DNA from 2 places in the Bacillus sp. BSL6 genome. Region 2 is predicted to be linked to the other one. Evidence: riboswitches for the same ligand, from Rfam matches in the RefSeq annotation. Region 2 holds a riboswitch; the other holds the start of a gene.
The links. A riboswitch is a leader RNA that binds a small molecule or an ion and turns the genes downstream of it on or off. The one in region 2 is predicted to bind FMN.
Positions count from the first base shown of each region.

Region 1: it holds a riboswitch for FMN, as region 2 does, so the genes downstream of both, ribD (bifunctional diaminohydroxyphosphoribosylaminopyrimidine deaminase/5-amino-6-(5-phosphoribosylamino)uracil reductase RibD) here and RCJ96_RS07430 (ECF transporter S component) in region 2, are expected to answer to the same signal.

Region 1 is NZ_JAVGCW010000001.1:706,116-710,543, forward strand. It holds gene ribBA (bifunctional 3,4-dihydroxy-2-butanone 4-phosphate synthase/GTP cyclohydrolase II) at 1-280, opposite strand, end outside; gene ribE (riboflavin synthase subunit alpha) at 293-937, opposite strand; gene ribD (bifunctional diaminohydroxyphosphoribosylaminopyrimidine deaminase/5-amino-6-(5-phosphoribosylamino)uracil reductase RibD) at 919-2,031, opposite strand; FMN riboswitch at 2,343-2,486, opposite strand; gene RCJ96_RS03965 (CDGSH iron-sulfur domain-containing protein) at 2,677-2,883, opposite strand; gene RCJ96_RS03970 (YqkC family protein) at 3,023-3,268, shown strand; gene RCJ96_RS03975 (alpha/beta hydrolase) at 3,279-4,202, opposite strand; gene RCJ96_RS03980 (GNAT family N-acetyltransferase) at 4,284-4,428, shown strand, end outside.
Region 2 is NZ_JAVGCW010000002.1:240,374-244,801, forward strand. It holds gene RCJ96_RS07415 (RecQ family ATP-dependent DNA helicase) at 1-697, opposite strand, end outside; gene RCJ96_RS07420 (helix-turn-helix domain-containing protein) at 687-1,748, opposite strand; gene RCJ96_RS07425 (ferredoxin) at 2,016-2,264, shown strand; gene RCJ96_RS07430 (ECF transporter S component) at 2,388-2,966, opposite strand; FMN riboswitch at 3,129-3,268, opposite strand; gene RCJ96_RS07435 (hypothetical protein) at 3,514-4,200, shown strand; gene RCJ96_RS07440 (peptidoglycan DD-metalloendopeptidase family protein) at 4,227-4,428, opposite strand, start outside.

The DNA.
Region 1 (4,428 bases), on a different contig from region 2:
TTGTAGAAACATGATCAATGCTCACTGTAAATGCAGTATGATGCGAATCTGTATTATGAGCTACCATTGGTTCTAATTGTAGACGTTCTGCGTACCCTTCTGTAATTGGTACACAAACGAGACCACGTCCATGTGTAATCATAAAGTTAATTGTTTCTGGCGTAATATACTCTGCTAAAGCGATAAAATCGCCTTCATTTTCACGGTTTTCATCATCACATACGATCACGACTTTTCCTTGTTTTAAATCTTCTAGAGCTTCTTCAATACGATGAAACATAATGCTTCCCCCTTATAGAAATCCGTTTTCTTGTAAAAAGTTTTCGGTCATTGAACCTGTTCGTTTTACAGGCTTAGTAATAAATCGTTCGATATATTTACCAATCATGTCACACTCAATGTTTACGATGTCACCGGCATTCTTTTCTCCGATAATAGATTCACTTACTGTGTGCGGGATGAGTGAAATTGTAATGGAAGATTCGTCTAGATCAAATATTGTTAAGCTCGTTCCATCAACAGCAATGGATCCTTTATGCAAACAATAGCGCAGCAGTTCATCAGAAATAGCTATTTTGTAATAGATGGCATTATAGTGTTGTTTTTTGTTTAATATCGTCCCAATGCCATCAATATGTCCTGAAACGAAATGTCCACCGAATCGTCCGTTTGCAGCCATTGCTCGCTCTAAATTTACTTTAGAGTGTAATTTGAGTAGGCGAAGTGATGTCGATTTCATCGTTTCGGGCATTGCATCCACTGTGAATGAAGTTGTTGTGAAACTCGTTACAGTCAAGCAAATACCGTTAACCGCGATGCTATCACCTAAGTGAACATCTGATAAAATTTTATTGGCATGAATCGTTAACTTCATCGCTTCGCCGCTTTGTTGCATGTTTGCAATCGTTCCTAATTCTTCTACAATTCCTGTAAACATTCCATCACCTCACTTCGGGCATGCGCAACAATTTTTATATCATCGCCAATTTGTTTCATCTCTTGAATTTCCAAGGAAAGTGCATCTTGTAATGTTGAAAAACCATTGCCGCCAAATAAAGTAGGGGCATTTTTTCCACCAATTAATTTTGGACTTATATAAGTTACAATTTCATTGAAATACTTTGTTTGTAAGAAACTTGCATGAACGGTTTGACCACCTTCGACGAAAAGAGAAAGAATTTGTTTTTCGCCGAGTAGGTGTAAAACATCCTGTATTTCAATCTGTTTCGTTTTCATTTGGAATATAGCTATATTTTCAGATTCATAAGAAGCTATTTTCTCTGGATTTACATCCGTACCAACTATAATCCATGTCGGTGCTAAACCATCTGTTATGACATGAGAAGATGGTGGCGTTCGTAAATGGGTATCTAAAATAACGCGTATAGGATTTTGCCCCCCGTTAGGAATTCTTGTTGTTAAATGCGGATTATCAGCTATAACTGTATTCACTCCAACAAGAATCGCATCGTGTGTATGACGATATTGATGAACATCAGCTCGTGCATCTTCACTTGTAATCCACTTACTTTCACCGGTTACGGTTGCTGTTTTTCCGTCTAAGCTCATCGCTGTTTTTATTGTTACAAACGGACGTTTCGTTTTCATGTAGTGAAAAAAGTAGCGATTTAATAAAACTGCTTCTGCTTCCAGAACACCGGTAGTTACTTCGATGCCAGCTTCCTCTAATCTTTTTTTTCCATTACCAGAAACGAGAGGATTGCAATCAAGAGTAGCAATTACAACCCGTTTGACTTCTTTTTTGATGAGCAATTCACAGCAAGGTGGTGTTTTTCCAAAATGGCTACATGGTTCAAGTGTTACATACACTGTGGCTCCTTTTGCTTTGTCACCAGCCATATGAAGAGCATGAACTTCTGCGTGTTCTTCACCAGCACGTAAATGAGCTCCCATACCGACGATATTTCCGTCTTTTACAACAACAGCACCAACCATAGGATTTGGACTTGTTTGCCCAGATGTTCCTTCTGCTAATTGCAGAGCAATCCTCATATATTCTTGATCTGTCATTTTCTTCACCTCTCCTAAAAAAATCAAAAAACCCCAAGGATTTTAATATCCTTGGGGCTTGGGAGACGTGATTTCTAGAAATATAGTTCGAATACGAAAGTATAGGAAAGAAACCTAACGATGATTGATATTTTGGCATAAGGAAGAAACCTAGCAAAAATATCAAATTTTTCAAACGCTAGTCGTATCTTTTTATTTCAGTATAGAAAGATAAGTATACAAAATAAAACATATATATAGATTTGAATTGAATCTATAAAAATATGCATACTGAAATAAAAGTGTATTCGCTATATAAAATTACTAGAAAACATATCCTTCTCCCATCCAGACTATACTGTCGGCCCTAGAGTTTCACTAGATCCACCGTTTTCGAGTTGAAAACGGGTCACGGACTTAGAAGTTTGCACTTCATCACCGCCGGTTGGGAATTTCACCCGACCCCGAAGGATGCTGTTTGCTCAAATTATAGCACAAAAAAAATAAAAGGCTAGTAAAAAGTATTCGAATGTGAAGAATTGTGTGAAAATATATGTAGGCTGAGATGGAGACAAAAGTATTAGAAATGTTGTAAGGAGAAGGGATATAACGGAGTTGCTAAAAAGAAAAAACATGCACAAAAAAATGTGCATGTCACATGTGAAATTATTCTGCCTCTGGTGCTCTAACAACAGATTCGAATTTACCTTTATGCGAAGCATCGCAATAAGGCATATTTTTTGATAAACCACAACGGCATAAAGAAAATGCCGGTTTTGCTGGGAATACATTCCCTTGTGAATCAACTAATTCCACGTCCCCTGTAACGCGAAAAGAGCCATTATCATTTACTTTAATTTGTACTTTAGCCAACGCTATCCCTCCTTCCCAAACGCTTAATTTCATCATATAATCAAGAGAAGTACTTGACAATATGAAAAGAGCACTTTCTTTGGAAGAGAAGAGAGTGTTATAATGTTTTTTATAACTGACTAGAGTAAGGTGACGAAAGATGGATAAACAATTACGTACATTACGAAATATTGCAAATGAGCGCACGTGGGCATCATTTTTGAATGATAATCATCCATATAGTTTGTTACACTGGTCCATTGCTGGTGTAGGACAAGAGTCAAAGGATGTTTGGTTACTGCAAGATGAGGTAACATTTCAAACGACAGAATTTCCAACGCTAGATGATGCAATAAAGTGGATTTCTGAAAATATGGAACAAGTTACAGACGTTTTAGCGCAATAAAAAAACAGGCTTATGCAAGCCTGTTTTTTGTTTCTTTTACATATGAGTTTAAAAATTGATCAACGGCTGCTTCATACTCTTCTTTATTTTCGTTATAAGAGCAAGCGTGTGCGCCGTGTTCTGCAATATAAAGTTGTTTATTGTTTTCCTTCGCTTCATAGAGCGCTTTCGTCATATCAGCTAAAATATAATCATCATCTTTACTATGAATAAAGAGGACGGGATTGTTAATGTTTTTTATACAATCGATTGGTGAAACTTCACGAATCGTATAACCGTCACGCACTTTTAAGAAAGCATTTGCTAAAGGTAATAAAGGCCATTTTGGTAAATGGAATTCAACCTTTAAACGGTGCTGTAATTGTCCGTAGAAATCAGAGAAAGGACAATCTGCAATATAGAAGTCAGCACCATCTTCTACAAGTCCTGCGTACTGAAGAAGTGTTGCAGCGCCCATCGATTCACCATGAATACCGAGTGTTATATTTGTTCCAAAACGACCTTTTAGCCAGTCAACTACAGATTTTAAATCATGCTTTTCATAGTAGCCATAGCTTGTTGTTTTTCCGCCAGTTTTACCATGACGACGATGATCATAAATAACGACATTATATCCTCTGTTTAAAAATAACCTTGCATATTTTACAGAGTTCATTTTATTTACAGTTACGCCGTGACAGAAAATCATAAACTTATTGGAATGACCAGCAGGAATGTAATATCCGTGAAGATCATATCCGAATTGCGAAGGAATATCAATTTCTTCTTTATGAAGAGCATCAAAATCCTCTATACGAAAATGTTTTTTCGTTTCTCTTTCGAGTATTTCTTCCTCTGTTTTTTTCTTTAAGTACATCACCTTATTTGTAAAGAAAATCCCAAGGGCAGTTATCGCACCTAGTATAGTAAACAATGCTGCAAAAAAACGTTTCATACTTTACCTCATCCTCCAAATACCGTTACATGTGATACACTTATATTGTATCACAAGGATAGAAAAGGGGAGAAATAGGAAATGGTGCATATACAAAAAATTACGCCAGCGATGAAAGAAACAATTCGAATGTTCATGTGTGAGAACTGGGGGAGCTCATTGATGGTTTCACGTGGTAAGGGACATCAGTTAGAAGAGTTGCCAGGATTTGTTGCGCTCTCAGAAG
Region 2 (4,428 bases):
ATACAATCCCCGGCCCTTGTAAATACATCACCTGGTCCAAAAGCGCCTCTTTCTTCTCTTCTATCGTCTCTACAAATTGTACTTCCATTGCTATATTTGGACGATCAATAGAGTATACATGCTGCGTCACATTCTCCAAATTCAAACTCTCTGCTATATCTCGGAGTACATCTTTCGTCGCTGTTGCAGTTAATGCTAGCACCGTAGGAGACCCGATATTCTTAATAACTACATTTAGTTTTTTATAATCTGGTCTAAAATCATAACCCCATTGCGAAATACAATGAGCTTCATCCACAACAAATAATGAAATATGAACTTTCTTCAATTCTCTTATTAACAATTCCGACTGCAACATCTCTGGTGATACAAAAATAAATTTATAAGAAGCTAATCTTTTCATCGCTTCTCTTTTTTCCTGTAATGTCCGAAAACTATTAAATGCTATCACTCGGTTTTTCACAACATATTTTAATTGTGTAACCTGATCTTCCATCAAAGATAATAATGGTGATACAACAAGTACTGTCCCTTCTTGCATAAGCCCTGGAAGTTGATAGCACATAGACTTCCCTCTTCCGGTCGGAAGCATCGCTATAACATCTTTTCCTTCCAATAAATCTGTAATGACTCCTTTTTGACCTGGACGAAATTCAGAATATCCAAACCACCTATATAAATATTCCTCAAGTTTCATTTATACCCTCCATCCGCGCCAATACAAGACGAACTTCAAAATAAGAGATATCCTCTCCAACCGCTTGTTTCAACTCACGCAGCTTACGTGTTTGTAATGCATCAATTACTTCTGTTACTTTATCTATTTTGTCTTTTTCCATAAACATTTCAATTGAAAAATCTCTTTCTCGCAAAGCAATTTCAACAAAATGATCTTCTATCGTTGCAACCTTTAGATTTCTAATTGTCGCTATTTCTTCTAATGAGCGCCCTTGCCTCCAAAAATTATATGTTTTTTTCGTTGATAAACTAAATAATTCAGCTCTCTCATTTGGATAAGAGATAATCTCAGATAATAACGGAAATTCATTTTCATAATCGCGAACTTCTTGTATAAGGAAATGAATTGTACCCCAAAATAAAAAGTACACCCTGAAAACATCTCGTCTCGTAATTTCTGCTAACTGCTGCAATGTACAACCGATACGTTCATATCCTGTTAATCTATATGTTACAATCGTTGCTTCTACCACATCACATTTCCTTAAAAGAGTATATATTTCTTTCCATAATCCTTTTGCCAATTCACTACGCCTATACGGCATACCTGTTAAAAAGCGTTTCACCCAAACCATTATTTCTGTATCTTGTTGAATAGGAATAAACTTCGTATTATTCTGTTGTAAATTAGATATAGTTTGAATAATTAAGGATAATCTTTTCCAAAATGTTTCACCTAATTCACCATAGTGCAAACCATGTAAATGCGCTGGAAAAGCATACCCTTCCTCCCATGTATGTAACTGCATTTTACCTTTAGGTGTTAACAAATATGTATTTTCATGTATCTCTTGAATCAAATCTGCTTGCAACAACTTTGCAACTTCACGATCATATTCAGCTCTATTTAGCGATTTATATATTCCAAACAAAAAAGAAATTCGGAACATATTTCCATCTTGTAACGTTTGCGAAGAACGTTTTCCCTTTAATAAATAATAAATAGAAGAAACGGTCCTTTCACCATTCAATTGTTTTAAACAATACAATACAGTATATTGTAGTTGCATTACCGCTTCCACCTTTCAATCTAACTTAGTTACTCATTAAACTTATCATATTGGCAATATGTACTTGTATATATTCTATTGTACCAAACGAAATAACATTTACGTATTTTGAAAATCTTATGACATAATGCAGAAATTAGTTGACACTCTAATTGATAAGGATTATCATTATAATTTTATGTTGAAAAGTTTTAAAAACCGTTTTACAATAAGGTTATAATTTTTATGGCGAGCTTTTCACATACATATTATCAGGAGGGAAAAAAGATGGCAAAATATACAATCGTTGATAAAGATACTTGTATCGCATGTGGTGCTTGTGGCGCTGCTGCACCAGACATTTATGACTATGATGATGAAGGTATTGCATTCGTAACATTAGACGATAACCAAGGTATCGTTGAAATTCCAGATGTATTACTTGAAGATATGATGGATGCATTCGAAGGTTGTCCAACTGACTCAATTAAAGTTGCTGACGAATCATTCGACGGCGATGCTTTAAAATTCGAATAGTCTTTTATTAACTTCAAAAAATACCCCTCATTCCTTTGAGGGGTATTTTTTGTTTTCTATTTTCATTCTCCTTATTAAAAAACCATTAGTAGTTACATACTACTAATGGTTTTATTTTATATTTTATGCATTTTTCATTTTTGCAAACACCCATACTTTCAGGCGTGAGAATAACGCTACAAATACAATTGTCACAACAATTCCTTTAATCAAATTAAATGGTAAGATTGCCGTTACAACCGTTGTTTTTATCGCTTCGCTAGACATAGCTGGTGAATTTAAAAACCAAGTGTAAGCTGGGAATATGATGATGTAATTTAATACGCTCATAATAAGAGCCATTGTAATTGTCCCTAGCATTAATCCTGTCGTTAAACTCTTAACAGTACGATACTTCCTAAATAAGAAAGCTGCTGGTCCAATAAATAAACATCCTGCAATAAAGTTAGCAATTTCTCCAACTGGTACTCCCGTTAAACTCCCTTGAATCCCGTAATGTAAAATATTCTTTATCGCTTCTACAATTATCCCTGCAACTGGTCCGAAAATAATTGCAGCAATTAGAGCTGGTACATCACTAAAATCAATTTTTAAAAATGGCGGAAGCCCTGGGAATGGGAAATCCAACATCATCAGTAAATATGCAATACTACTTAGCATCGCTACACTCACCATCTGCACTACACTGTTTTTTTGTTTCATCTTTCTCTCTCCTTTTCCATCGATCATCTCATGGAAAGTGGAAAGGTTCTGCTATGCCTACTTTTTCATAGAACGAAAAAACCCTTTGTGTTTTACACAAAGGGAGAATTTAAGGCACATCAAACAGACGTTCAAATACTTATCTTTTTTGAACGCTTGAACCTCCATCTTCTCCCATCCAGACTGTACTGTCGGCTTTGGAATCACACCAAATCCTGCCTTAACGGCTCGCGGGCTTAGAACAAAATCACATATAGTTCATCACCGCCGGTCGGGATTTTCACCCTGCCCCGAAGATAGACCGATATTCTATTTTCCACTTCATTATACAACAACATGATCGTATTGTGAACAAAAAAAGTGTAACTTATTAAAAATAAGTTATTAATTTTACATAACCAAAATCATACATTATATTTTACAATACACCCCATATTTTTTAGTATTCGGCATTTCTCCTATGAATCCCCTAGTCATATATAATTAAAAGTGATAAGATGTTGAATTGTTAAGATAAGAACATTTTCTGGATTATGGAGGAAATGTCATGAAGAAAGAAAAGAGACACTCTATTCGAGAAACAATGAAAAAAAACTTAAGGAAAGAATACTTTTACTTAAAAAAAGAATTACTTTTCTACTGTCCAATTGATTTAGGCACATTCTCAAGTGAGACATACTATGCTGCTTTCGATGAAGATGGCATCAGTATTTATCAGTATGATAAAAAGACAGAAAGTAAATTAAAATTATGTGAGCGCCATCCATGGAAGAATTGGAATAAAGTGAAGGTTGATCATTATTTGACAACTTCACAATTTATTTTCCAAGGTGAGCGAAACTGGATATTATCCCTTTTCCAAAAAGGAAAAGAAGCTCAAAAAATAATCGAAGAGCATACATCTTTACAAACTGAAGTTGTTTCCCGCTCTTTCTTAAAAAAGCTTCCTGGTTTCCGTTCTAATGCACCATTGAATAAATACATCGGCAGCATTTGCTATACTGCACTCATTGCATTTTTATTAAAATGGATGATTCCATTTCAAGGACCACAAATCGCCCTGTACTCTATTTCAATCGGTTGTATGCTTCTTGGTTTACTTTGTTTGACAATTGGTTTAATTGAACCGACTATTGTACTATTTCGAACAAACGAAAAAACAAGAGCGAAAGTATTTTACTTATATAGCTACTTAGCTATTTCTGGATTTATATGTGTCTTTATTTTTTGGTAAAAAAGAGCTAGTAACTAGCTCTTTTTTTACTTTACATATAATTGTTGATTTGGATAAATGAGCTCTTGTTGCAACCCATTTTTTTCTTGAATTTCCTTAACGGACATTCTAAATTTCCGTGCAATGCTAACTAGAGTATCACCTTTTTGGACAACGTATAACGATGAAGAAACTGTTTCATTTCTTTGTTCATGTAAAACAAGCAATGGATTCATCGCATTCTTTTTT